DNA from 3 places in the Arsenophonus sp. aPb genome. Region 1 is predicted to be linked to each of the others. Evidence: riboswitches for the same ligand, from Rfam matches in the RefSeq annotation. Region 1 holds a riboswitch; each other region holds the start of a gene.
What was found. Region 1 has a riboswitch for magnesium ahead of QE177_RS02220 (magnesium transporter). Riboswitches for the same ligand answer to the same signal wherever they lie in the genome.
Positions count from the first base shown of each region.

Region 2: it holds a riboswitch for magnesium, as region 1 does, so the genes downstream of both, QE177_RS02970 (porin) here and QE177_RS02220 (magnesium transporter) in region 1, are expected to answer to the same signal.
Region 3: it holds a riboswitch for magnesium, as region 1 does, so the genes downstream of both, mgtE (magnesium transporter) here and QE177_RS02220 (magnesium transporter) in region 1, are expected to answer to the same signal.

Region 1 is NZ_CP123499.1:513,422-521,639, forward strand. It holds gene QE177_RS02215 (MFS transporter) at 1-1,127, opposite strand, end outside; gene QE177_RS02220 (magnesium transporter) at 1,546-2,484, opposite strand; M-box (ykoK) riboswitch at 2,617-2,786, opposite strand; gene QE177_RS02225 (DedA family protein) at 3,053-3,595, opposite strand; gene fruA (PTS fructose transporter subunit IIBC) at 4,009-5,706, opposite strand; gene fruK (1-phosphofructokinase) at 5,718-6,659, opposite strand; gene fruB (fused PTS fructose transporter subunit IIA/HPr protein) at 6,656-7,792, opposite strand.
Region 2 is NZ_CP123499.1:692,626-700,843, forward strand. It holds gene QE177_RS02965 (LysR family transcriptional regulator) at 226-1,140, shown strand; M-box (ykoK) riboswitch at 1,295-1,464, shown strand; gene QE177_RS02970 (porin) at 1,736-2,800, shown strand; partial or broken gene tnpA (IS200/IS605 family transposase) at 2,870-3,190, opposite strand; gene QE177_RS02980 (DUF1311 domain-containing protein) at 3,365-3,781, opposite strand; gene potE (putrescine-ornithine antiporter) at 4,020-5,345, opposite strand; gene speF (ornithine decarboxylase SpeF) at 5,422-7,581, opposite strand; gene speFL (leader peptide SpeFL) at 7,848-7,955, opposite strand.
Region 3 is NZ_CP123499.1:2,423,542-2,431,759, reverse strand. It holds gene QE177_RS10830 (porin) at 718-1,809, opposite strand; gene QE177_RS10825 (hypothetical protein) at 2,465-2,686, shown strand; gene QE177_RS10820 (cytochrome b) at 3,239-3,796, shown strand; gene QE177_RS10815 (YceI family protein) at 3,813-4,391, shown strand; gene QE177_RS10810 (DUF6694 family lipoprotein) at 4,690-5,037, shown strand; M-box (ykoK) riboswitch at 5,209-5,381, shown strand; gene mgtE (magnesium transporter) at 5,454-6,518, shown strand; gene QE177_RS10800 (SprT family zinc-dependent metalloprotease) at 6,545-7,051, opposite strand; gene metK (methionine adenosyltransferase) at 7,236-8,218, opposite strand, start outside.

The DNA of each region.
Region 1 (8,218 bases):
TAAACCATCCATAGATATAAATTCATTTCAATAAAGAAACTACCTATCCCTCCGATGATAGAGGGAATAACTAAGGAAGCTGAACCCATTAACGCTGATGTTGCTCCCAGGCTATTTTTTTGGCTACTCATTGTTAGATAGGTATATAGAGATTCGAATAACCCACCAGTAAACATAATGATGGCAAAGAATGCAAAGAAAGTGATGGTATTATTTTGGTAGATAAATATAGGAATAAATAAAATTATTAATATTTGCAGCGATCTTAGCCAAATAGATAAAATTTTTGTGGCACTAAATTTCCGTAGCAATTTGCTGGATAAAAATGCGCCTGCCAGTAAAAAAAGCCCGATAATAGCCGAGTAGATACCGAATATTGAGGCGCTAGCACCAAATTTGATCATAAAAATAAATGGCGCCGCGGTTACATAACAATAAATTAATGAAAAAGATAAACCGAGCGATAAACAAGGTAAATAGAATTTGGGTTGGCAGGCAATATATTGATATATATTACTGGTTTTGCGCCAAGAAAAAATTGTCCGTTTTTTTACTGTTAACGTTTCTGGAAAAGCAAAAAAGACATAGACAATGGTAATTAAGGCGTAGATAAAAATTAAGCCGAATATACTGCGCCATCCCCATAAATCATTGATAAAACCGCCAATTAATGGTGAAGCAATCGGGACAAAGCCTTCAATCGTAATGATGATGCTATATAGTAGAGCGGCAACAGTTCCTCGCGAAACATCACGTACTGCGCTGACGGAGGTGACTAAGGTGATTGAGATACTCAATCCTTGGATAACACGAATAACAAGAAAAGCAGGTAGACTTTCTGTCTGTGTTAACATGAATGTTGTTGCTGCATAGATAGTCGCACCGGTTAACATAATTCTGCGGCGACCAATGGCATCGGAAAGTGGACCAAAGATTAATTGTCCTAAGCCAATTGCCAAGGTATAGACCATGATTGAAAGCTGGGTTGATGAGAGACTTTTATTAAATTCTTTTGCGATATCAGGAATAGAGGGCAAATAAGTATCAACCCCTAAAATACCCATCATAGTGAGCAATGCTAAGCCAAAAGTAAAGAAAGCCAAATTTTGTCTGTTAATTTTTTTCATAAATATTTCCCTTAATAGAAAATTTTATTTCAAGCATGCAGGAAAATTTCAGGATCGATATTCAAACGGAGTTGCTGCTAACTAGCAAACTTTTCTATTTTTTGTTGAGCTTTAATTTAGTTTTATCCGATTTGCGCTGTTTTTTAATCCTATTTAATTAAAATCATACAAATTGAGTAAATTAAAATGCAAATTCGTTACAGTAGGCGAGTTGTTTATTAATAGAATATTGATGAAAAAATAGATGGCAATTTACCTTGATATAATTAAATGATCATACGGCAGTGATATCTTAGAAAACTATTACAATTTAGAATAAGTTAGGGGTTAACTGGATGTTATTGTTACGCTAATTTTAATCAGTAAATATTTAGATTTTAATGATAAAGGCTCGGTAACTGACCGAGCCTGTTGTTTATTATATATTGAGGATAACTTTGGCAATTTCGAAATAAATAATCAGGCCAGTACCATCAACCAGTGTGGTGATAAATGGTGCTGAAACTACCGCCGGATCAATACCACATCTTTTAAGTAGTAGAGGAATGACCGAAGAGACAATGGCTGACCATAGAGTAATACAGATCAGTGACAGACTGACAACGATACAAATATCCCAACCAATATTCATAAAGCTGGCACGCAGGATCCCTGCTGCTCCTAAAGTGATGGCGATTAATACCGCAGTCGACATTTCTTTACGTAAGATCTGCCATAAATGGTTGATGGAAAGCTCTCCGATCGCCATTGAACGCACAATCGTTGACGTAATCTGAGTACCACTGTTACCGCCTGTTCCCACTAACAGTGGAATAAAGAAGGCTAAAGCAATTACTGCCTCTAACTGCTCTTCAAATGATTTGATGACCGTGCTGGTATATGCTTCTGCAATAAATAGTAAAAGTAACCATACACTACGTTTTTTCCACAGGGCAAAAGGACTCGTTTGAAGATAAGGTTTATCTAACGGTAAACTACCACCTTGTAGTTGAGCATCTTCGGTTGCATCATCTTCCAATATGCGATCAATTTCTCGTTCGCTAAGGGCGCCAACTAATACGCCTTTATCTAATACTGGCACCAGATCGAAACCACAGTCATGCAATGATTTTGCTAATTCAGTGCGTTTAGCATCCGGGGCAACAAAGAAAAAGTTGGGTTTCATCAGTTGGTTGATGCTATCACTATCAGTAGGATGCTTTAATAGCGATTTCACTGATAAAATACCGATTAATATTTCATTAGTCGTAATGAAAATTTGATTGGTGATACTATTTTCTTCAAGTTTTTCCAGAAAAACTTTTTTTGCTTCAGCAACAGAAATATGTTCTGGTAAAGTCATATAATTCTGTGTCATATATGAAGCGGCAGTTGGGTTTGCCTGGTCAACATGATAGCGAGGTTTAAATGTATTTTGTTGGATAGGTAAAGCCATATAAAAGTCCCCTATAGGTGTTAAAATCTCTCACCGGGGCGAACTAACGTGGGAAATAGATCCCAACGTTTAGGTTTTAGCTTCTAACAACGTATTCCAAGCGGAAAGTTACTTTTGTAAGACCTTGATTCGATCATACCTGTTTTACCAATACAAGCCTGTCTCCATGCAAGTACGGCAGTAACTTTTGTTTGTTAGGTAGCCTCGCCATAACGAGATCGTTTATTGTATTTCACGTCAACAGTGTTGAACGCCTGCGATTATAAATTTACTTATCTTGATTACAATTCTTTCTTTAAGTTGTTTAGTTAAGATTTAAGAAAGTCAAATTTTAACAGTCAAAAATAAGAAAATGTTGTCTTTATTTTATTATAAAGTAAAAGAGATGCTTGTTTGAAATATGAATGGATAAAAATTAGATGGTTTTAATCGAAATATTATAAAGGTTTTTAACTTTTTGTTTTTACTATCTTAAATAACGCCATTTATATTACATAAATGTTTCTGGTGCGATAATTGTAAATGCGCCTTTAACAATTAAAATAAATACGGCTGCCCAAATAGCTGCTGATAATAAGCAGACACTATATACCTTAGTTCGATTCATTAATAACATGCCGGCTACTAATGGAATCATGTATCTTAATACCGCAATAAAACGAGATGTAAATAACACGGTTATCCCTTGGTTTTGTAATTTGTTATGGGCATTATCAATAGTTGATTGATAACGACTAAAAAAACGGCTAAATAATTTTCTGCGGGTTATTTGATTACCCAAATAGTAGGAAATTATTGAACCAATGGTTGCACCTAAAGTAATAGCCAACCAAACTAAACTAATATTTAGTTTTGGCAGACTAGCAGTAATACCGGTTAATAACATAACGGATGCAGGTGGTAGAAAAGAAGATAAAACAATCGTAGATTTGCTCATTGCAATGCTAAATAATATGGTAAATAACCATATTGGATGTAAATTAATCTCTGACCAAAATGCATTTAGATATGTCATAAATTCTTCTGTTTTCATTGTGTTATTTTCTCTTTAGTGAGTTATTTCTGACAAAATAAAAAATATTATAATAATATAATCTATCTATATTAGCGTAAATTAAAGTTATTTAATTGTTGGTATAATAGGATTAACTTTGCTAAGTTTAAATTCAGTGATTTATGAGTAAATAAAATTTTTGCTCAAGATATGCATATGTTAGTCAATGGTTGGCTAAATGGTCAATCGCTTTAGTTAACAATATATATTAAATAAATAATATCTTTATTTAGCTAGCAAACAGAACGGTTATTTTAAGCTAGTTTGAATTTTAATTAGCATTGAATCTTAGTGCATCAGATCGATTTTGCCATACCCGCTGTTTAGACTTGTAAATCTATTAATGATTATTTTTGTCATTAACAACACATTTTTTGTTAATGACAAAATAATTAGTTAAGTATTTTTTTATTTAATGGAGTTTCTACTTCGGATCTTTTTAAATAGGCATATAATATTGCACTAATTAAAGTCCCACACATAATCGCTAATAGATAAGCAATAATTGGTTGTACCGCCCCAGGGATCAACATAACAAATAGCCCACCATGAGGTGCCATTAGTGTGACATGAAAATACATTGATAATGCGCCGGTAATTGCTCCGCCAAGCATACAGATGGGTAATACCCGCATTGGGTCACGGGCGGCAAAGGGAATGGCGCCTTCAGAAATAAAACATAGACCTAATATGAACGCTGCTTTGCCGCCTTCACGTTCATTAGTTGAAAACTTGTGACGAGCAAACAATGTCGCAAGTCCCATGGCTAAAGGGGGTACCATGCCCGCTGCCATAATGGCTGCCATAGGTCCATAAGTTTGGGCGCTTAATAAAGCGACACCAAATGCATAAGAGGCTTTATTAACCGGCCCTCCCATATCTGTACACATCATTGCACCTAAAATAATACCTAATATGACGGCATTGGTTGTGCCTATGTTGGTTAGCCATTCTGTAAGGGCGCTCATTATCCAGGAGACGGGATTACCGATAATATAGATCATAATTAAGCCAGTAATTAACGTGGCGAATAATGGCACGATTAAGATGGGTTTTAGGGACGCCATACTTTTTGGTAAAGGAAAGTGTTGATTGAGCAATTTGGCGACATAGCCAGCCATAAAACCAGCAATTATACCACCAAGAAAACCGGCATTGGTGCTAACTGCTAGCATGCCACCAACTAATCCAGGTGTTAAACCCGTTCTGTCAGCAATTGAGTAAGCTATATAACCAGATAAAATGGGTACCATAAGCGCCAAAGCAGAGTGTTTACCAATTTGCATTAATGCCGCAGCTAATGTACCTGGTTGCTCGGCTGCATCTAAACCAAACATAAAAGAGAGGGCGATACAAAGGCCGCCGGCTACTACCATCGGTAACATGTAAGAAACACCAGTAAGTAGATGACGATAGAGGTTTTGTGTTGTTGTTTTCTCGGTTAAGTTGTCTGAGCTATTTTTTATTTTGTTAGGTTGATAATATTCAGCTTTAGCTAATGCATTATCCATTTCTTGCGCGGTTCTTTTTAAGGCGGCACTTGTTGAGGTGTGATAAATACGTTTACCAGCAAATTTCGCTAAATCAACTTCAATATCAGTGGCAGCAATAATAAAATCGGCGTCATTAATCTCTTCTAAGGTAATTTCATTGCCTGTTCCAACCGAACCACGCGTTTCTACCTTAATTTGCCAGCCTCGCTTTTTAGCTTCAATTTCTAATGCTTCTGCTGCCATAAAAGTATGTGCCACACCCGTAGGACAAGCGGTCACGGCTAAAACACGCTGATTTTTTGCGGTTGCTGATTTAATAAGATTTGCTTTGTCCGCAATGATCGCTTTATTTTCGGCCATAGAGAGAGTCTTTTCTGGCGCAAGTATTATCTGTGTTTCGTTGGTAAAGAAAACTTTTTTACCGATTAATTGTTGTTCATCAGCTATATTTTCACCAATAGCAATAATCAATTCAGCATCCGCAGTATTACCCGTTAATTTTAAAGATTGTTGTTGTATCTGCTGACATAGTATTTGCTTAGCAAGATAGGTTCTTGCTGGCATTTGGGGTGAGTGGATAATAGCAATTGTTTTCATCAAGAAATTCCTTATATTTGAAATGGGATCAGAGCAACTTGGTTCATCATTTTTGTCAGTTGTTGCCGATCCATGCTCCTAACATTACCTTGGCTGACTGTTATGGCACTAATAGCTGTTGCTAAGCGCAAGGTATGTTCACTGGTTTGCCGCATCATTAAACCATAAATTAAACCTCCGACCATGGCATCTCCGGCACCAACAGTACTTACAACCTGACATTTTGGTGGAGTTGCTAACCAAGCACCGGATGCGTTGACCCACATGGCACCTTCTTCGCCTAAGGAAATGACAACGTGAGTAATGCCTTGAGAAAGTAATTGCTGGGCCGCTTTGGCGATTTCTTGATAGGTAGGTAAAGGGTGGCCAATCCAACTTTCTAATTCATGTCGATTTGGTTTCACCAACCAAGGATTGGCTTTTAAACCGGCAATCAATGCTTCTCGGCTACTATCAAATATGACGCACATACATTGATTACGTAGCCGTTTCATCCAGTCAGTAAAGTCATCTAAATCGATACCTTTGGGTAAGCTACCACTAACACATATCATATCAAATTGACTTAACCAGCTAAGGGAATCTTTGGCAAAATGCTGCCAATCCTGTTTATTTACTTCAAAGCCGGAAAAATTAAAATCACTAACCACACTATTTTTTTCAGTCAATTTGACGTTAATGCGAGTTCTACCTTCGATGGCATGAAAATGATTTGTGATCCCGCGCTCTTTGAAGTCGTGAAGAAAACCGTTTAGATTTTCTTTACCTAAAAAACCACCGACAGTGACATTAACATTTAGATTTTTTAATGTATTAGCAACATTTATGCCTTTACCTGCCGGATACAATCCATGGGTTTTAACTAAGTTGACAGCACCTTTTTCAATACTGTCTAACATGCCGACTAAATCATATGCCGGATTTAATGTAATGGTTGCAACTTTACCTTTCATGCAATTTTTTCATCCATATTAGCGTTAATCACTTGCTCAATGGCATGTAAGGTTGCTTGGGCGTCAGGGCCACTGATCTTAAATTGGATACGATCATTTTGACGAGCAACTAATCCAATGACACTCATTATATTATGGCCATTGGCAGGAATTCCGTTGCCATCCAAATTAGTAATAGTGACTTTGCTGTTAAATTTTTTTATTGTATTAACTAATTGTGAACTTGGGCGTGCATGTAAACCATGTTTATTATTTAAAGTAAACTCTGCTGATAACGTCCCTTTTTCTTCGTTTGTGTTAGTCGTTAGTAAAGTAAACATCCCTACGGCATCGGGTGCTTGTAGCAATTTTGCTGTTTTTTTATCGATTAATAAATTAGCTAAGTGATTTAAGGTGTTATTAGCCCGATTATCTTTGCATGATAGTGTGATAAGTAGGCAAAGTTGATGATCTTGATAAGATAAAGGCTGTTTAGGACGCGCAATTGCCATGGCTGTTTTTAGGTTACCTTTCTTACTATCACTAAGCCAGATTCCTTGACCTAAATAGAGCGGTGGATTTGTGATCACATCAACGATGAAATCATTATTAATGGCATTTGCATCCTGTAAGTGATTAATATTTAGTGCCTGGAGTGTCATAATATGGTTAGTATCTACATCTAACGTAATCATAGAAGCTTTGAAAATGAAGTCATCAAGCGACTCTTTAGCTAGCAATATATTATATATTGAATCTATTGATTTGGTGGTTGCCATTTCCTTGGCAATATTCTCATCGCTTAGAATATGTGTCAGTTGTCGTAATAAGCTTAAATGTTCCTCCGATTTAGCGGCAATGCCGATGACAATATAAGCTTTTTGGCCATTATCCCAATCTACACCTTGTGGAAACTGAAATATTTGAACGCCTGTCTGTAATACATTATGGCGCGTTTCTACCGTGCCATGAGGAATGGCAATGCCATTGCCTAAATAAGTTGAAGCTTGATTTTCCCTTTTTTGCATACCGGTAAGGTAATCTGACGTAACGTACCCAGCATTGATTAATGCTTGAGCAACTTGTGCGATGGCATGCTGTTTATGGTCGGCAAATTGTGCTAAATGAATATCTTTTTTAGACACATCAAACATGTTTTCTCCTATTCACATAAATGAGTGAAAGATTGCAGTTTTTATACAATAAAAAAACAAAGCTAATTTAGGTTTTATTTTACGCAAGCTGAATCGTTTCAATTTGCATGTAACTTTAGATAAAAACAGATATATTTATCTAATAGTAATTTGTATTTTTATGAGTTTGTTCACGAATAAAATGCTTTTTAATTTATTTAATGAAAAAATATAAGCCTAGGTTGGCAAAATAAAAAAATGAAAGTAAGTTAATTGATATAAAAATGTGATCTTAATAGTAGATTAAAATAAAAAAAATTAAATTTTAACGGTTAATGTCTCAATCTTGATGAATAGTATTAATTTTTGTTAATTAAAGTTAAATATTTATTGATATTTATTGATGTTTATTTTGGTTTACTAGAAATAGAGCAATATTTTTCTATG
Region 2 (8,218 bases), 180 kb from region 1:
AATTTGATTTTGCATTGCTATTTAGTTGAAATACTAAGGTATCTCCGATGGCGATACATAACGTTTTTTTACAAAAAATGAAATTTATATATATTAAATATACTATTAAAAATTTAGTTGCAGAAAAATATTTGTTAATGTCGGATTATCATAATATTTTATTATAAATTGTTAGAAATTGATTTCAGGTAATAATAATTCAATAAAACAGACAGCGGAGCAGTAATGAAAAAATTTTTACCACAATTAGAAAATAAAATGCTGATGGCGTTTGTCGCTGCTGCTGAGTCAGGTAATTTTTTACAGGCAGGGATATTATTAAATAAGTCTAAAACGACAATTAGTCGTTGGATAAATGAACTTGAGATTATATTAGGCTACACGTTATTTGATAAACGCTCGAATGGTTCTGTTTTGGATATAAATAGTAATGGTAAACTTTTATTGCCAAAGGTGAAAATGTTTTTATTATCTTTACAAAAATTAGAAAAGTTTTCTTTCGCGTTAAATAATAATAAAGAGCCTGCGGCCATTAGATTAGCATTTAATCAATTGATTCCTGAAGAGGCGATTGCTGATGTAATATTGAAATTAAAGAAAGAATTTCCCGCTGTTGAAATACATATTGTTCATGCGGATTTATTTGATGTTGAATTTACCCTTAATAGTAATAAAGCAGATTTTGTTTTAGGCTTACAATGTGTTGAGATATATAACAATATTAATGCGCAAGTTGTCGGTGATATTCAAATGATGTTAGTGGCAGATCCTGCCCACCCTTTGGCGAAAGAACAACAGGTGAATAGTTTATCTTTATCTTCTGAAACAGTCATTTATCCTTCATTACAAGGTAAGGTCGATGATGAGCGATATCATTTTCTGCCTTATTCAGAAATGATGTTAACCACTGATTACTATTCGTGTGTGAAATTGGCTGAAAAAGGATTAGGTATTACTTATATTCCTGACCATATGGCTATTAATTCTATTTTGACAAAAAAATTAAAAGAGGTAAAAGTAGACAAAAATGAAGTCAATAATATCCATTCATTAATGCTATATTACCGTGCAGATTATCGTTATTTTGCCATATCTGCCATTTTAAGCTCAGGATTAAAAGAGTGGTTTGGTTATCATTAAGTGATGAGCACCGTTTGTTATTCAATTAATTTAACGACTCGTTGCTTGGTTTTGTCGTAAAATGGCTAACATAATTAAATAAAACATAAACAAACTACCAATGGGATATTTTTTCCCCATTCTTTAAGCATATAATACGCGCTCATTCGAAAGTGTTATATCTCGTTAGGCGAGGCTCCTATACAAACACAAGTTGCTGATCTCACGACGTCGAGAGACGCCCAAGGTTAGGACAAGGCAGATCGGATTAAGGTTTGCCTCAAAGTAACTTCCTATCATAGGATACGTTGTATAGTGCTAAAACTAAGACGATTGGGATAGTGTTCTATGCTCTTTCATCTGGTCGCCCCTATATATGAGATTTATTATAGGGTATCTATATGTTTCTATTTTTGACATTCAGCGAGCAAAGTATTTTCTTAGCTAGGTTTAGCTATATCTCTCTTCTTTCTCCTATACCGATAAATTAATTGTTTATTTTATTGTGTTAAAACAGCATAAAGTGATTATAAATAATCACTCATCGGCTGTCTGTATTTAAAATATTTGTATGATGACCAGTTCATCAATTTTTATATGTCTTGAGATAAGTATTATGTTTTCTTTTATTAAAAATAAATCGACCGGTTTAATTTTTTTCTGTTTTTATATTCCCGGGGCTATGGCAGTAGACGTTTATGATAAGCAAGGTAGTCGAATAGCGGTTAATGGTGAGATTGAATCTAAACTAATGAGTTCAAAAGATAAGAATCAAGATGGTAATGAAATAAAAGTAAAACTGGGTTTAGAGTTAGATAGTCAGTTTACCGATTCTGTTAGTGGTTTTGCCAAATTTGAACATGAAACAGAACTACATGGCGGAGAAGGGGATAAAAGTAATGAATCAAAGAATAATTTGGCTTTTGCCGGATTAAAATATAAAACTCACCATATCGATTATGGTCGTAATTATGGTGTTATTTATGATGTTGCTGCTTATACCGATGGATTATCGCTTTTTGACGGTGATTTCTTTTCTGATAGTGATATTTCAACCACCAAAGAGGCGAGTAATTTGCTGACTTATCGCCAAACTGATTTTTTTAATTTAGTAAAGGGACTCAATTTTGCTTTGCAGTATCAAGGCAAAAATAGTCATAATGATGAGGTTCAGCATCAAAATGGTGAGGGGTGGGGAGCCAGTGTTAGTTATCACTTTACCGATGATTTGCAAGCAACCGTGGCCTATTTTTATTCCAACAGAACTCAGCAGCAACAGCAGATCCGGGCGGGTAAATCGGCGGAAATATGGGCGGTAGGTTTCAATTATGACGCTGAACCTGTCAAATTTGCCGGTTTATATTCCGAAAGCCGCAATATTCATTTTCACGAAGTCGATGATAATGTAGTGATCTTTGGTAAAGTTAGTACCCTTGAGTTGCTTTCTTCCTATACATTTGCATCAGGCTTAGAGCCGGGAATAGCTTATTTTTATTCGCGGGCTAATAAGCAAGTGGATGTGGTTAATTATCTTAATATTTATACTAACTATAATTTTAACGATAATTTTAAAGCTTACGCTGCTTATAAAGTTAATCTATTGAGAAATAGCCAACGGGCTAACGAATTAGAGATAGCGCGCGATAATGTTATTGGGATAGGGATGACTTATAGTTTCTAAACTTTATCACTATTGTGAGCGAATTTTCTGTTATCTTTTATTGTAATTGCTAGTTATGTGTGTCGTTAGCTATTTAATGACATACATAACTAAATTTATTTTTATCTGATGCGCCGTAAAACCCCGTCCTTCAGGGCGGAGATATAAGGCGCGGTTTTCAAACTAACCAGGTGTTTGCTGTTGCTCAATGTACTGTCGGATAATAGATATCGGTGCGCCGCCACAACTTCCTGCAAAATAACTTGGTGTCCATAGAACTCCTTTGTAGTAATAACGTTGTGCTATATCAGCGCGATCCCGTCGAAGTAATCGACTCGACACCCCTTGGAGACTGTTAACCAGATTAGATATCGCCAATTTTGGGGGGTAATTAATCAGTAAGTGAACGTGATATGGGGCGCGTAACATTTTAGCGGCAGGACATGCCGTGCTTGCCTGTGGAGGGAGGGTGCAGTCAGACCGCCCGTTGAAGCAGGAACCCACCGAGGCGAATCAGACTTCAGGCTGAACGCGGTAGGAATCCACGTCTTTTAGGGCATGGAGGATGTCAATAACCAATGGTTATTAATTACCGATTTCAGTGCTTGTTCTTAATTTGGTTAATTCTAACGCTTTATTTTTAGTTAACTCAATTTTGTTGGCCATCGCGGCGATCCCCCAATAGGTTCCTTGCTGAGTATCATAAAAGCGGTTAATCGCTTCTAAGTTGAGATCGCGATATTTTATCCATGCCAATTGTGATTTTTTCAATGCAGTTTTGAATTTTGAGCTTAACTTTTTATCGGCGATTAATAATTGGTATTGCTCGTTCAATTCGTTATCCCATAACTTTAACGCATTTTGGTAACAATCAACGCTATCGAGGGTTGATACCGTTGTTGGTTTCGCTAAACATTGTTCTAACGTTTGATCGATATTAATGCTATCGGCTAGCACCAATTTACTGATAAATAACATGATAACTAGGGTTAATTTTTTCATGGCATCAACTCGAATGGTTTATCGGTATTAATAATATATAAGTATACAGGACAAGGTTGATGGTTGAGATATAAATGTCGATTGATTATCAATATTACGATTTAGTCTGAATAAAAGAATGGTTATTTGTTCAATGCTGAAATGATTGTCATTATGTAGATCGCTAATTTAGGCTGGCTAAATTACTCCTCATCGCATGGTGATGAGGAGAAAGCGAGTCAATGATATTGAGTTAGTATTAGCTATGTATATTTTGATTATTTTCCATTTCGAAGCGTGGTGAAACGAAGCCATAGAGCGTCCAGCCTAAGAATGTCGCTAGCGCGCCCCACATAATGGCATCTTCTCCAGAAGAATATAAGGCATAAAAACTATAGGTGGCCCCAATAAAAGCAATAATATTAGCCATTTTTGCTTTCTGTGGCTCAACATTAGCCACTTTTTGTAAGATGATCATGGTGGCCATAGAAAGAATATAAGGAATAATATTTGTCACAACTGCGAGGTTAACTAATACATTAAATTGTTTGTTTAATGATGGACTAATGGTCATTAGCGCTAAGCCAGATTGGATAATGACAATAGTCAGCATACCTTTAATCGGTGCTTCTGCTTTATTGACAGCGGAGAAAAGTTTTGGAAAGTAGCCAGCATCCGATGATGATTTAAATACTTGCGCAATGGTAAACTGCCAACCCAGTAGGGAACCACAACATGACATGATCATTAGCGCCATGATGACTTTACCGATCGTGGGATTAAATATTTGTGCGAAAGCTAAACCAAAGGGGGCCGTGGAGTTAGCTAAGTCTATATTAGGTACAATACCGGCTATGACATTGGTGGATACAATATAGATGGCTGCTGCGCCTAGTGTGCCGCCTAATACGGCAATAGGAACATTTTTCTCTGGGTTATCAACGGCTTCACTATTTGCACAAGCCGATTCCATGCCGAGAAATGCCCATAGTGTCATGGCAATTGAGGAGCCAACTGCCTGAAAGAATGGAAAATTATGTGGGTTCCAGGAGTTGATATATAGGTCGGATTTGAACCAGTACCAGCCAATAATGGAGATCCCCATAACTGGAATAATAACCCCCCAAACGGTGATACTACTTATCTGACCCGTGATGTGAGCACCACCAAAGTTAGCAACAGTACAGATCCATAATACGGCGATGGTAGCGATACAAATAAGTAATGGGCTTAAGCTTACCCCGAATAGTTCTGCTCCATACCCAACTGCAGAGATAGCAATCGCCACGTTAGCAATTAATAGTGAGATCCCATAAGTGTAGTTAGCCATAAAGTTGCCGGATTTACCGAAGGTATATTCAGCGTAACCACCCATTCCGCCACTGCGACGGCTGTACATGCCACACTTTGAGAAAGCGTAAGCCAGGGCCATTGAGCCGACAGCGGTAACGATCCATGAGAGGATTGATATGGTACCAACTTCTGCTAACTTGGTCGGCAGCATAATAATACCTGAGCCCATCATATTCACCGTAGTCAATATGGTTAGCTGTAGCACACTCATTTTATTTTTAGATACCTGCATTTTTTTCTCTCTTAACTCTTGAGAAATCTTAGTTATTTAATTGGTAAAGATTTACTGTTTGTGAAGTTATGCATGACTATTTAATGGCATAACCATAAGCACGGATGCGGCCATCAGCATCAGTTTGCAGATATACGCCTTGTAGTTCCGGTGAAAAACCTGGGAACTGATTGATCCCTTCTTCTAACGCCAGAAAATAGTTTTGCACCGCCCCGCCCCAGACTTCTCCTGGCACAACACATAGGACGCCCGGTGGGTACGGTAGCGCGCCTTCGGCCGCAATTCGACCGGCAATGTTTTCAATAGCAATCAATTCGACCTGGCCGCGTACAAACTGGATGTTGGCTGCTTGCGGTAACATTTTGACGGCTGGAAAATGCGCTTGCCGAAACATCTCTTTTTGTAGTTGCTTTACGTTCAATTTGGCATATAAGTCATGCATCTCTTGGCATAGCTGACGCAAGGTATAGTGCTGATAGCGTTGTTGGTTGCTGCGGTAGAGTGTTGGTAAAACGTCAGCTAATGGGGCGTCGATTTGCAGTAAATGTTCAAAACGGGCAATTTGGGCCACCAGATGTTGCATTTTTGCTATCGATTCTGCCGGTGTGAGTAAAAATAGAATTGAGTTTAGATCGCATTTTTCCGGGATAATGCCCTGTTCACGTAGGTAATTTGCCAAAATAGTGGCTGGTACACCAAAGCTTTCATAATTGCCGGTTTGGCTATTGATGCCGGGTGTCGTTAACATCAGTTTACATGGATCAACAAAGTACTGATTTTCCGCGTAACCATCAAATGAGTGCCAGCGTTCACCGGGGGTAAATTTAAAAAAGCGTAAATCATTAGCGATTTCATCGGTGTCGTAGTCACTCCAGGGGCGGTTATCGATCATTTCAGGAATAAATGGGCGAATGAATTTACAGCAACTTAGTAATAATTTGCGTGTTTCAATACCGGTTTTTACGCAGTCCATCCATAGCCGTTTGCCACTTTCGCCGGCATGCATTTTGGCATTAACATCTAAAGCGGCAAATAGCGGGTAGAACGGGCTGGTGGAAGCGTGCATCATAAAGGCGTTATTCAAGCGTTTGTGATTGACATAACGTGGTTGCCCTTTGATATGACGGTCTTTTTTGTGGATTTGAGAAGTCTGTGAGAAACCAGCTTGTTGTTTGTGAACCGATTGGGTGACTAAAATACCGGGATCATTTTCATTGAGTTCCAACAGTAATGGCGAACAGTCTTTCATCATTGGAATGAACTGTTCGTAACCTACCCAGGCGGAATCAAATAAAATATAGTCACAAAGATGGCCGATTTTATCGACAATTTGACGTGCATTGTAAATTGTTCCGTCATAGGTACCAAGCTGGATCACAGCCAAGCGAAAAGGACGTTTTTGCTCTGCGTGCTTAGGCGAAGTTTTTTTGACCAGATCAAGCAGATAATCTTCATTAAAGCAGTGCGCGTCGATGCCACCAATAAAGCCAAATGGATTGCGAGCTGTTTCTAAATAGATTGGTGTAGCACCTGCTTGGATCAGCGCACCATGATGATTAGATTTATGATTATTGCGATCAAACAACACTAAATCCCCCGGTGCCAGTAAGGCGTTTAATACCACTTTGTTGGCAGAAGAGGTGCCGTTTAAAACAAAGTAGGTTTTATCGGCATTAAACACTTTTGCGGCGTATTGTTGTGCCGTACAAGGTACACCTTCATGGATCAATAGATCGCCCATTGAAACGTCAGCATTACACAGATCTGAACGGAATAGGTTTTCACCAAAATAGTTGACGAATAAGTTACCTAGTGGATGACGCCGAAAGAATGCTCCCCCTTGATGGCCCGGACAATCGAAAGCGCTGTAGCCTTGTTCGACATATTTTTTTAGCTTGCCAAAGAAAGGTGAGAGTAAACTTTGCTCATATTTTTGTGCCGCAATTTCTAATTGCTTTGCATACAATTGGCTATTGTCTTTGTTGAGATCGATAACACCGGTCAGGCAAGCTAGTGTATCAGCGGGAATAACTTGATTGTGATGAATTAGCGCAAAAATCGGCTGACCAAAACTTTGTTGTTTAATGGTATCAAGTCCACCTTGCTGAATATCTTCTAGCGAGATGATAATCGCAGCAACATCAGTGAAGTCAGTAGCAAAGATATTAACCAAGCTACGTGAACTATCAATATGGTCACTGATATCAAAACTGGTAGCGAGTTTATATTGTTCCATTTTATTTCCTGTAAATTAAGACAATAGAATTGCAGCCAAAATGGATGGACATTTATTTTGGCGTATTTTTTATTGAAAATTGAATTAAGCTAAATTTGATTTAGCTTAAAGCAATAAATCATTTTGTTAGATTAATTAATCTAAACGCGCTGATTAATAAGTATGAATAGTTAATACAATAGACATGATTTATTTAAATCAATGGCATGACTATTTGGGAATGACGATCCATACAGCAAAAACAGCAGCATGAATGTCGAAAAGGATCACCTGTGGGTGCAGAAACGTTCAAAACTAAAACATGAGCGATGGCAGAACATCATTAAATGGGTTGTTCGTCTTATATGAGGCCAAAGTCGGTTATTATTTTCCATTTTTGCACTTCTAAAAAAGCAGTTTGTTATATCGGGTATTTTTATCAATATAAATTAATAAAAAAAATAAATAATGATGTTAATCAAAATTAGTATAAGAAGTTTTTTTAATTATTGGCTGTCACGCTTTTTATCTGAATTTATCCCTCATTTCAGATAGAATTTTATTATTAATAAACAATATTGCAATTCTTGATACGCATTTATTTGGATCGCAAACCCAATTGTACAATTTCGTTTTTTCAATGTTAAAATAACTTTTT
Region 3 (8,218 bases), 1.3 Mb from region 1:
TTTTCGGTTGAGAAATTTTGCATTTTTACTGAGGAAAGAAAAATAATCTTCAATTATAAAACTGGCTTTAAATTAATTAATTTCTGACGACACAATAGCGGATGTTATTAGCAAAATAAAAGTTATTTACCCTATGTTGGAATAAATATTATTGATACGAATTTATTTGAAATGCGTTCTAAACTGTTAGTTAAACATGCAGATTTTATATAGGATCACTGATAAGTAATATTGCCGCTGGGATTAGTTACAATATAGCTTGTGAATCTACAGCCTAGGATGGCTCATCGTAAATATTATACGGTTAATAACTTTTGATAAATAGACAATATTTATTATCTGTGATTAATTTTTCCCGCCTTTCCGCTTAACATGAAAATCAACATGTTAATTTAATTGCATGCAGTAAAATTATTTTAACTAAGAGCTTTTTATCATGCTTGATTTTTGCAGAGTAAGGACTGGATATTACCTATGTTTCTGAGTATGTCGCAAGGCCAATGTTATTATTTGGTCGACTAGAAGGTTTAGATGTTATCATACTAAAATTTGTTAATATTCATTCTTTGATGCGCTATTATAGCACAGGCTTTGTTTGTCAGAGTATTATAAATATTATCTTAACCGCCTTAACAGAGTAGTTTGGTTATTGAGTGTAATATATTTTTTATAAAAATATCCCAGATAATTTTTATCTGGGATTAATATTAAAATTTATTAAAAATAATAGACTAATCCTAAACCTAAAACATTGTCGGTACTAATGCCATAATTTTCAGTAAATTTGTTCTTATCCAATAAATTAATTTTATAATCTAGCAATGCAGCAAAATTCTTATTAAAATAGTAGAATGAACCTAGCGATATGAATTTGTTTAAGTAATTATCGCCATATTCGCCAAGATCTTTTCCTTTAGCTTGAATATAAGCAAATGATGGTTTCAAACCATAATCGAATGTATATTGAGCGACAATTTCAAAAGTTTCCGTTTTAGGTGCAATATTGGTATTGATCGAACCAAAAGGGGTCATATTACGTGTTTCAATGTAAGTTGATGCCAAATAGACGTTATTAGCATTATATTTGGCTCCAATACTCCAAGCTTCTGCGCGTTTTCCATTAGCATAATAATAAGCTATGTCATTATTGATATTATGTGAATTACTATAACTTCCGCCAAAATTTAGTCCAAAATCGGTATTATAAATGACTGATAGACCGTAGCCGTCACCGTTATTTTGCTTGGCTGCACTTACACCTGATTTATTATTAGTTGTATTTTTTCCTTGGTATTGTAATGCAATGTTTAATCCATCAATATAGCCAAAGAAATTGTTGTTGCGATAGGTAAGTAGGTTTCTATTTCTACCGTTCATGTAATTATCAGCCATTGAAATGCCATCATCCCAAAACATAGGCAAAACATCAATCCAGCCGTCAATGTGATATAGCACACCATAATTACGGCCATAATCAACGGAACCTAAATATTTATGATTAATTCCAACATAGGCTAATCGATTTTTATCTATATGGTTATCCTCAGTTTTATTAGTCATTGTTTCCCATTCAAATTGACCAAATCCAGTGAGGTTAGCAGAAATTTCTGTGCTGCCTTTAATTCCAACACGAACTCTTGAATCATCCCCACCACTTTTACCTTTACCAATATGATTTCGCACATCAATTTTTCCATACAGATCTAACTTATTTCCATCTTGATTATATATTTCAGCGCCATTGGCAATATTATTTATGGAAAATACTAACGTTAACAATACAATACGCCTTATTTTCATTCTATTCATCCTCTTCTCTTGTTTGTTTTGTTTTTGTTAATTTTAAGCGCTTTAATTTGTTGTAAATATTTTATGTTTTTGTTTCATATAAAGACAATAAAAATATATATATTTATGATCAGGCGCAAAATTTATAGCTAATTGGTATAATTTATTAAAAAAAAGCAACAAAAATAACATATTAATATCGTAATAAATTGAGTTTTTAAATCGAATTATATTTCCTATTATTTTTTATTTTCATAAATTAATTTTATATACTCTATTTTAATTATAATAAATTTTTATTTAGAATTTATTATGTATAAATTGACGAAAGGATAAATATGGCAGTTATTTTTTCAATGTTTTTTTATTTTGTTTTCTTTTCTTTACAATAAAATATATTTCTCTTTTTCATATTATTTGTTGGACAATATTCTGACATAAAGTATCAATAATGAAACTTTGTTTATAATTTAAAATTGACTTTATTTTTTATAACTCTAATATTTCCTATAGATAAAATTAATAAGATTGTTTATTTGTTAAGGCTTTTATAAATATATAGTTTAATCAGATAGATAGTTATTTTAAAGTTTACACATTTTTTTTATTAATATATTTTTTTGTATTGAGTTATGGTTCTAAATTAGTCTCAGATATTAATTTTAGGAGATAGTTTATGATAAAAATGAAAAATCTTATAGTAATGGTTTTTCTTTTTGTAGTTTCATTTGGTGTTTTCGCTCAAGAGGTTATTACTGCCTCAGCAATAAGTCTTAATGAGGCCATTGAAAATTTAGAGAATAAAGCGAAAGAGAAAGATTCTACTATTGTGAAAATAACTTCTGCAGGAGGACAAAATTACGTAAGAGCAAGTGCTATCATAGAGAAAAATAAATAATTAGTTGTGTGTGCCGATTATTTACCCTTCGTTTCTTAGTATCCTCTATTATAGGGGATACTATTTTTTATTTCGATAATTCATATTTATAACTATTATCAGAGTTAACTTAAATACTAAATATAACTAGGTTCTATTATTAATATTTAAAAATCATCCATTATATTATTTAACTTAAATATAACATTTTTAACTTAGTTAGGGTGCTTTTTATACTGTTAACCTGTCATCACGATTCAATTAATGTTATTAACCTATTCTTTATTAGCGGAATTTTATTCTGACATAATGCGACTAACCACAATTAAACAGATTTCTCATGCAAAGAAAATATTAAAATAAAAATATTATAAATATTTATTTTTCCAATGTTGTTTTTTTCATCATAATAATGAAACTATTTCATAGAGTAACTTAATGATTTTTTTTGATTATCTTTAACAAATTATTTCTTCTTGTTTGGCAATTAATCACCTAAAAATTCGTTTATTATTAATATTGCATCAAAATTGACTATTATTATTCTTACTCTTTAACGAAAGGAATATTGATATGCTTTGGAAGAATACTTCCACCCAGTTTGGTCATATATCAATTTTAATTCACTGGTTGGTTGCGCTTACTGTTTATGGAATGTTTGCGTTGGGGCTTTGGATGGTCTCTTTAAATTACTATGATACTTGGTATCATAAAGCGCCAGAAATTCATAAGAGTATCGGCTTTGTTTTGTTCTTGCTGATGATGTTTCGTGTTCTATGGCGCTTCATTTCACCACCACCAAAAGCACTAGATAGCTATAGCAACTTAGTAAAGATAAGTTCTACTCTCGTCCAAATTTCTCTTTATTTACTTTTATTTGGCATATTTATTAGTGGTTATTTAATTTCTACTGCTGATGGTCAGCCTATTTCAATATTCGGTTATTTTGAGATCCCGGCAATATGGTCAGATGAGGGAGTACAGGCTGATAGTGCAGGTGTTGTACATCTTTATTTGGCTTGGACACTTATTATTGTTTCAATTCTTCATGCGATTGCAGCATTGAAACATCATTTTTTTGATCGTGATATTACCTTAAAGCGCATACTTGGAATTCGTTCAAGAAACTAACTTATTGGAGATAGTTATGTTGAAAAATTTTTTTTTAGCTATAGTAACCACAATTTTGCTATCGAGCGTTAATTCAGCAATAGCCGCAAATTATAAAATTGATAATGAAGGTCAACATGCTTTTGTTCAGTTTCGCATCCAACATTTAGGGTACAGTTGGGTTTATGGTAGTTTTAAGAATTTTACCGGTAGTTTCACCTTTGATGAAAAAAATCCACAAAATGATCAAGTTAAGGTGGTGATCAATACTGCAAGCATTGATACTAATCATGCAGAACGCGATAAGCATTTACGTAGTACCGATTTTTTTAATGTAAAAAAATATCCTGAGGCAACTTTTATTTCCACTAAGGTCAGTCAAGTCAAGGGTGCTTATCATATAGATGGGCAATTGACGTTAAATGGTGTAACAAAACCGTTAGTACTTAATGCTATCTTAATCGGAAAAGGTGACGATCCATGGGGGGGTTATCGGGTAGGTTTTGAGGCAACTGGAAAAATTAAATTGAAAGATTTTAATTTTAAAAAAGATCTCGGACCTAAATCGCAAGAAGCTGAACTTATTATTTCTCTTGAAGGTGTTAAGTTACCTTAAAATAAAAGTAATATTGAAAGAGCCTGTATTGGCTCTTTCAATTATGTTGGAAAAATAACAGTATATTAAACAAACTATTTTTAATTCATGACTATTTAATGAATAGTAACTTGATTGTATTTAAATTTTATTTTTACTCTGTAACAACTAATAAGCAATAAGGTATTACTGTTAATTTTTACCAGCAATATGAAAATTTTTTTTACAATTATTCTCTTTAAATTTTCATTATACTCAAGTTTATTGGTTTTAATTTTGCTATGCTGATAATTAAAAACAGAGAGAAGGACGTTATATAATGAGATTTAATCTATTAATTTTCTTCATCAGTTTTTTGTTGTTGGGTTGTGAACAACAATTAAAACTAAATGGCGAAAATAAGCAATTATTACGTTCTTCTATTGCTGAAGTACGAGATTCTCTTTCTTTTGAAAAGCAGCAACAATTTGACGAAGCTATTGATATTACTATGTTTAATAGTATTAATTTTGATGAATATCGTCAACTTGGTGAAAGCGCTGCTTCAAGAGCATTGGAAAAACGGATTTGCCGCACCTTAGATGGTAAAACAGCAGAACAAGTTATTAATGAAGCAAAAAATATAAAAATAGATCGTCTGGCGTTTGATGAACATTTGCTTTTTTAATTAAATAACTTACGATTTTAAATATATTTTCGTTTATTAATTTAGCTGATCGATTTTATTATTTATCAACTTAAACAAAAACTAAACCATAAGTAACACTATAATTGGAAAAGCTATTTAGCTTCATTATAATCTGCCCGAGTTAATATTAATTTTAATATTAAGCACGGTGCAGTATCTCGTTAGGCGAGGCTCCTATACAAACATAGGTTGCTGATCTGACGACGTCGAGAGACGCCCAAGATCAGGACAGGATATATCGAGTCAAGGTGTATCCCCATGTAACTTCCTGCTGGTTTCAGGATACGTTGTATAGTGCTAAAACTGAGACGTTGAGATAGCTTAATATTCTCGCATCTGGTTTTGCCCCTATTTGAGAACTGTTTGCAGTTTATAACAGTGATAGGGTTTCGAAAATGAAGTTAACATCCCTACAAAAAACGGCGCCCAGCGTGGTGTGTCCGGCCAATAGTCATGCAGAAAATTTCAATGAGCAGCATCATAATAATTTTGATGAAGTAAAAGTTAGTGCTTATATGAGTCAATCCTATATCGCTGTTTCTATGAATGATTCTGTTGCTGCTATTAAAAATAATCTGGCTAATATAATTACCGGCGATCAGATCCCGACTTATCTTTATGTTACTGATAAAGATAAATATCTAAATGGCCTGTTATTGATGAAAACATTATTAACCTCATCGGATGAACTACTTGTCTCAGATATTATGAGACGTGATTTCTTTTCTGTTTCACCAGAACAATCACGTGAAGAGGTTTTTGCTCTGCTTAATCATTGTGATGTTGATTCTATTCCGGTTGTGGAGTTTTCTAAACTAAAAGGGGTATTGCGCGCTCAAGATATCGCTGAATTAATTGAGGATGAGAACACCCAAGATGCCCACCTGCAAGGGGCAACACTACCTTTAGAAGTGCCTTATATGTCAACCAGCCCAATAACATTATGGCGTAAACGCGTTGTTTGGTTATTGATGTTATTTGTGGCTGAAGCTTATACTGGTACAGTATTGAAAGCCTTTTCCGATCAGCTGGAATCGGCTATTTCATTAGCTTTTTTTATTCCTTTATTAATTGGCACTGGTGGTAATAGTGGTACTCAAATAACTTCTACTTTAGTTAGGGCAATGGCGCTAGGAGAAGTGAGTTTACGTAATTTAGGTGCAGTGCTTAAAAAAGAGATATCTACGTCCTTTTTAGTGGCATTAACGATAGGTTGTGTTGGCATATTTCGTGCTTGGATCCTGGATGTTGGCTATCAAGTTACCCTTGTTGTTGGTTTGACTATGATGGCAATTACTGTGTGGAGTGCGATCGTTTCTTCTATTATTCCAATGGTACTAAAACGATTGAATATTGATCCTGCTATTGTTTCTGCTCCATTTATTGCTACTTTTATAGATGGCACAGGATTAATTATTTACTTTGAAATTGCTAAGATGATTATGACTGATTTAGCTTGATCAACACGGGAGAGTGAATTGCTCTCCTATTGATTTTGCCAAACGAGATATTGACCACATTTTTTGCAAATATACTCCCCTTTCCCGTGTTGGATTTTGTTGTGCCGGCGTAGGGTCAATTGATGTGATAGGTCGCACTGGCAATGGTAATGAAAGATCTGCTTACGAATGGAGGTTAATGCAAACTGATGTGTTGTCTGCGGTAGAACTTCGAGGATCACTGCCATCATCCATTTCCATTCTTTACCATGCGGGGCTGTTTTACCAAAACAGTGATAAACCAATAAGTGGGCTAACTCATGGGGAATAACTTGATTGATAAAAATCTCACCATTTTCAATCAGTAAAATCGGGTTAAGCCGAATTTCCCATGCTTGTAGATGGGCACTACCGGCAATGGTTCCTCGCTGTCGGTAATTGATCAACGGTTCTGTAAAGGTTTTTTCCAATTTAGTACTCGCTGTAGCCAGTTTGTTGCGCAATACTCGCATGACAATCTGTTGTAAAGCAATCGGTACTCGCTGTGATTTCATATTATTAACATAGTTAAATGGACAAAGAGTAAGTTCAGAACAAAAGAAATTAACTTATTATGGTCTTTATTAAATAAGTATTAGAAAAATTCAATAACCAATTGTTATTTTTACCTGGATCTAAAACAGCAAAAGGGAGAGTTATCTAACTGTCCCTTTTGCTGTTTTAACAAGATAAAATCGACTACTCGTTAGTTAAACCTGCGGCTGCACGAAGTTCAGCAACTTTATCTGTTTTTTCCCATGGAAATTGAGAACGGCCAAAATGTCCATATGCTGCGGTTTGACGGTAAATAGGTTTTAATAAATTGAGCATTTTGACTAGACCATAGGGACGTAGATCAAAAATTTCATGCACTAAATGAACAAGCGTTTCATTGGCTATTTTTTCTGTACCGAAAGTTTCTATCATGATGGATGTTGGCTCAGCGATACCAATCGCATAGGAAATTTGAATTTCACAGCGATCAGCCAGTCCTGCGGCAACAATATTCTTTGCTACATAGCGCGCAGCATAGGCAGCAGAACGATCGACTTTAGAGGGATCTTTACCAGAAAAAGCACCACCACCATGGCGAGCCATGCCACCATAAGTATCGACGATAATTTTACGGCCGGTTAAGCCACAATCGCCCATTGGGCCGCCTATAACAAAACGACCTGTGGGATTAATAAAATATTTGGTATTTTTGTGTAGCCATTCTGTCGGTAATACTGGCTTAATAATTTCGTCCATTACGGCTTCTGATAAGGTGTCTTGTTTAATTTCCTCAGCATGCTGAGTAGATAAGACAATGGTATCAATGCCCACGATTTTATTATTTTCATATTGGAAAGTAATTTGGCTTTTAGCATCTGGACGTAACCAAGGTAAGGTACCATTTTTTCGCATTTCAGCTTGGCGTTCGACTAAGCGGTGGGCATAAGTTATTGGCGCCGGCATAAGAACATCGGTTTCGTTATTAGCATAACCAAACATGATCCCTTGATCGCCAGCGCCTTGTTCCAAAGGATTTGCGCGATCTACGCCTTGATTTATATCAGGAGATTGTTTGCCAATTGCACTGATAACAGCACATGAGTTGGCATCAAAGCCCATATCGGAGCTGGTATAGCCGATTTCACGTATTGTACGCCGCGTAATTTCTTCTATATCTACCCAGGCGC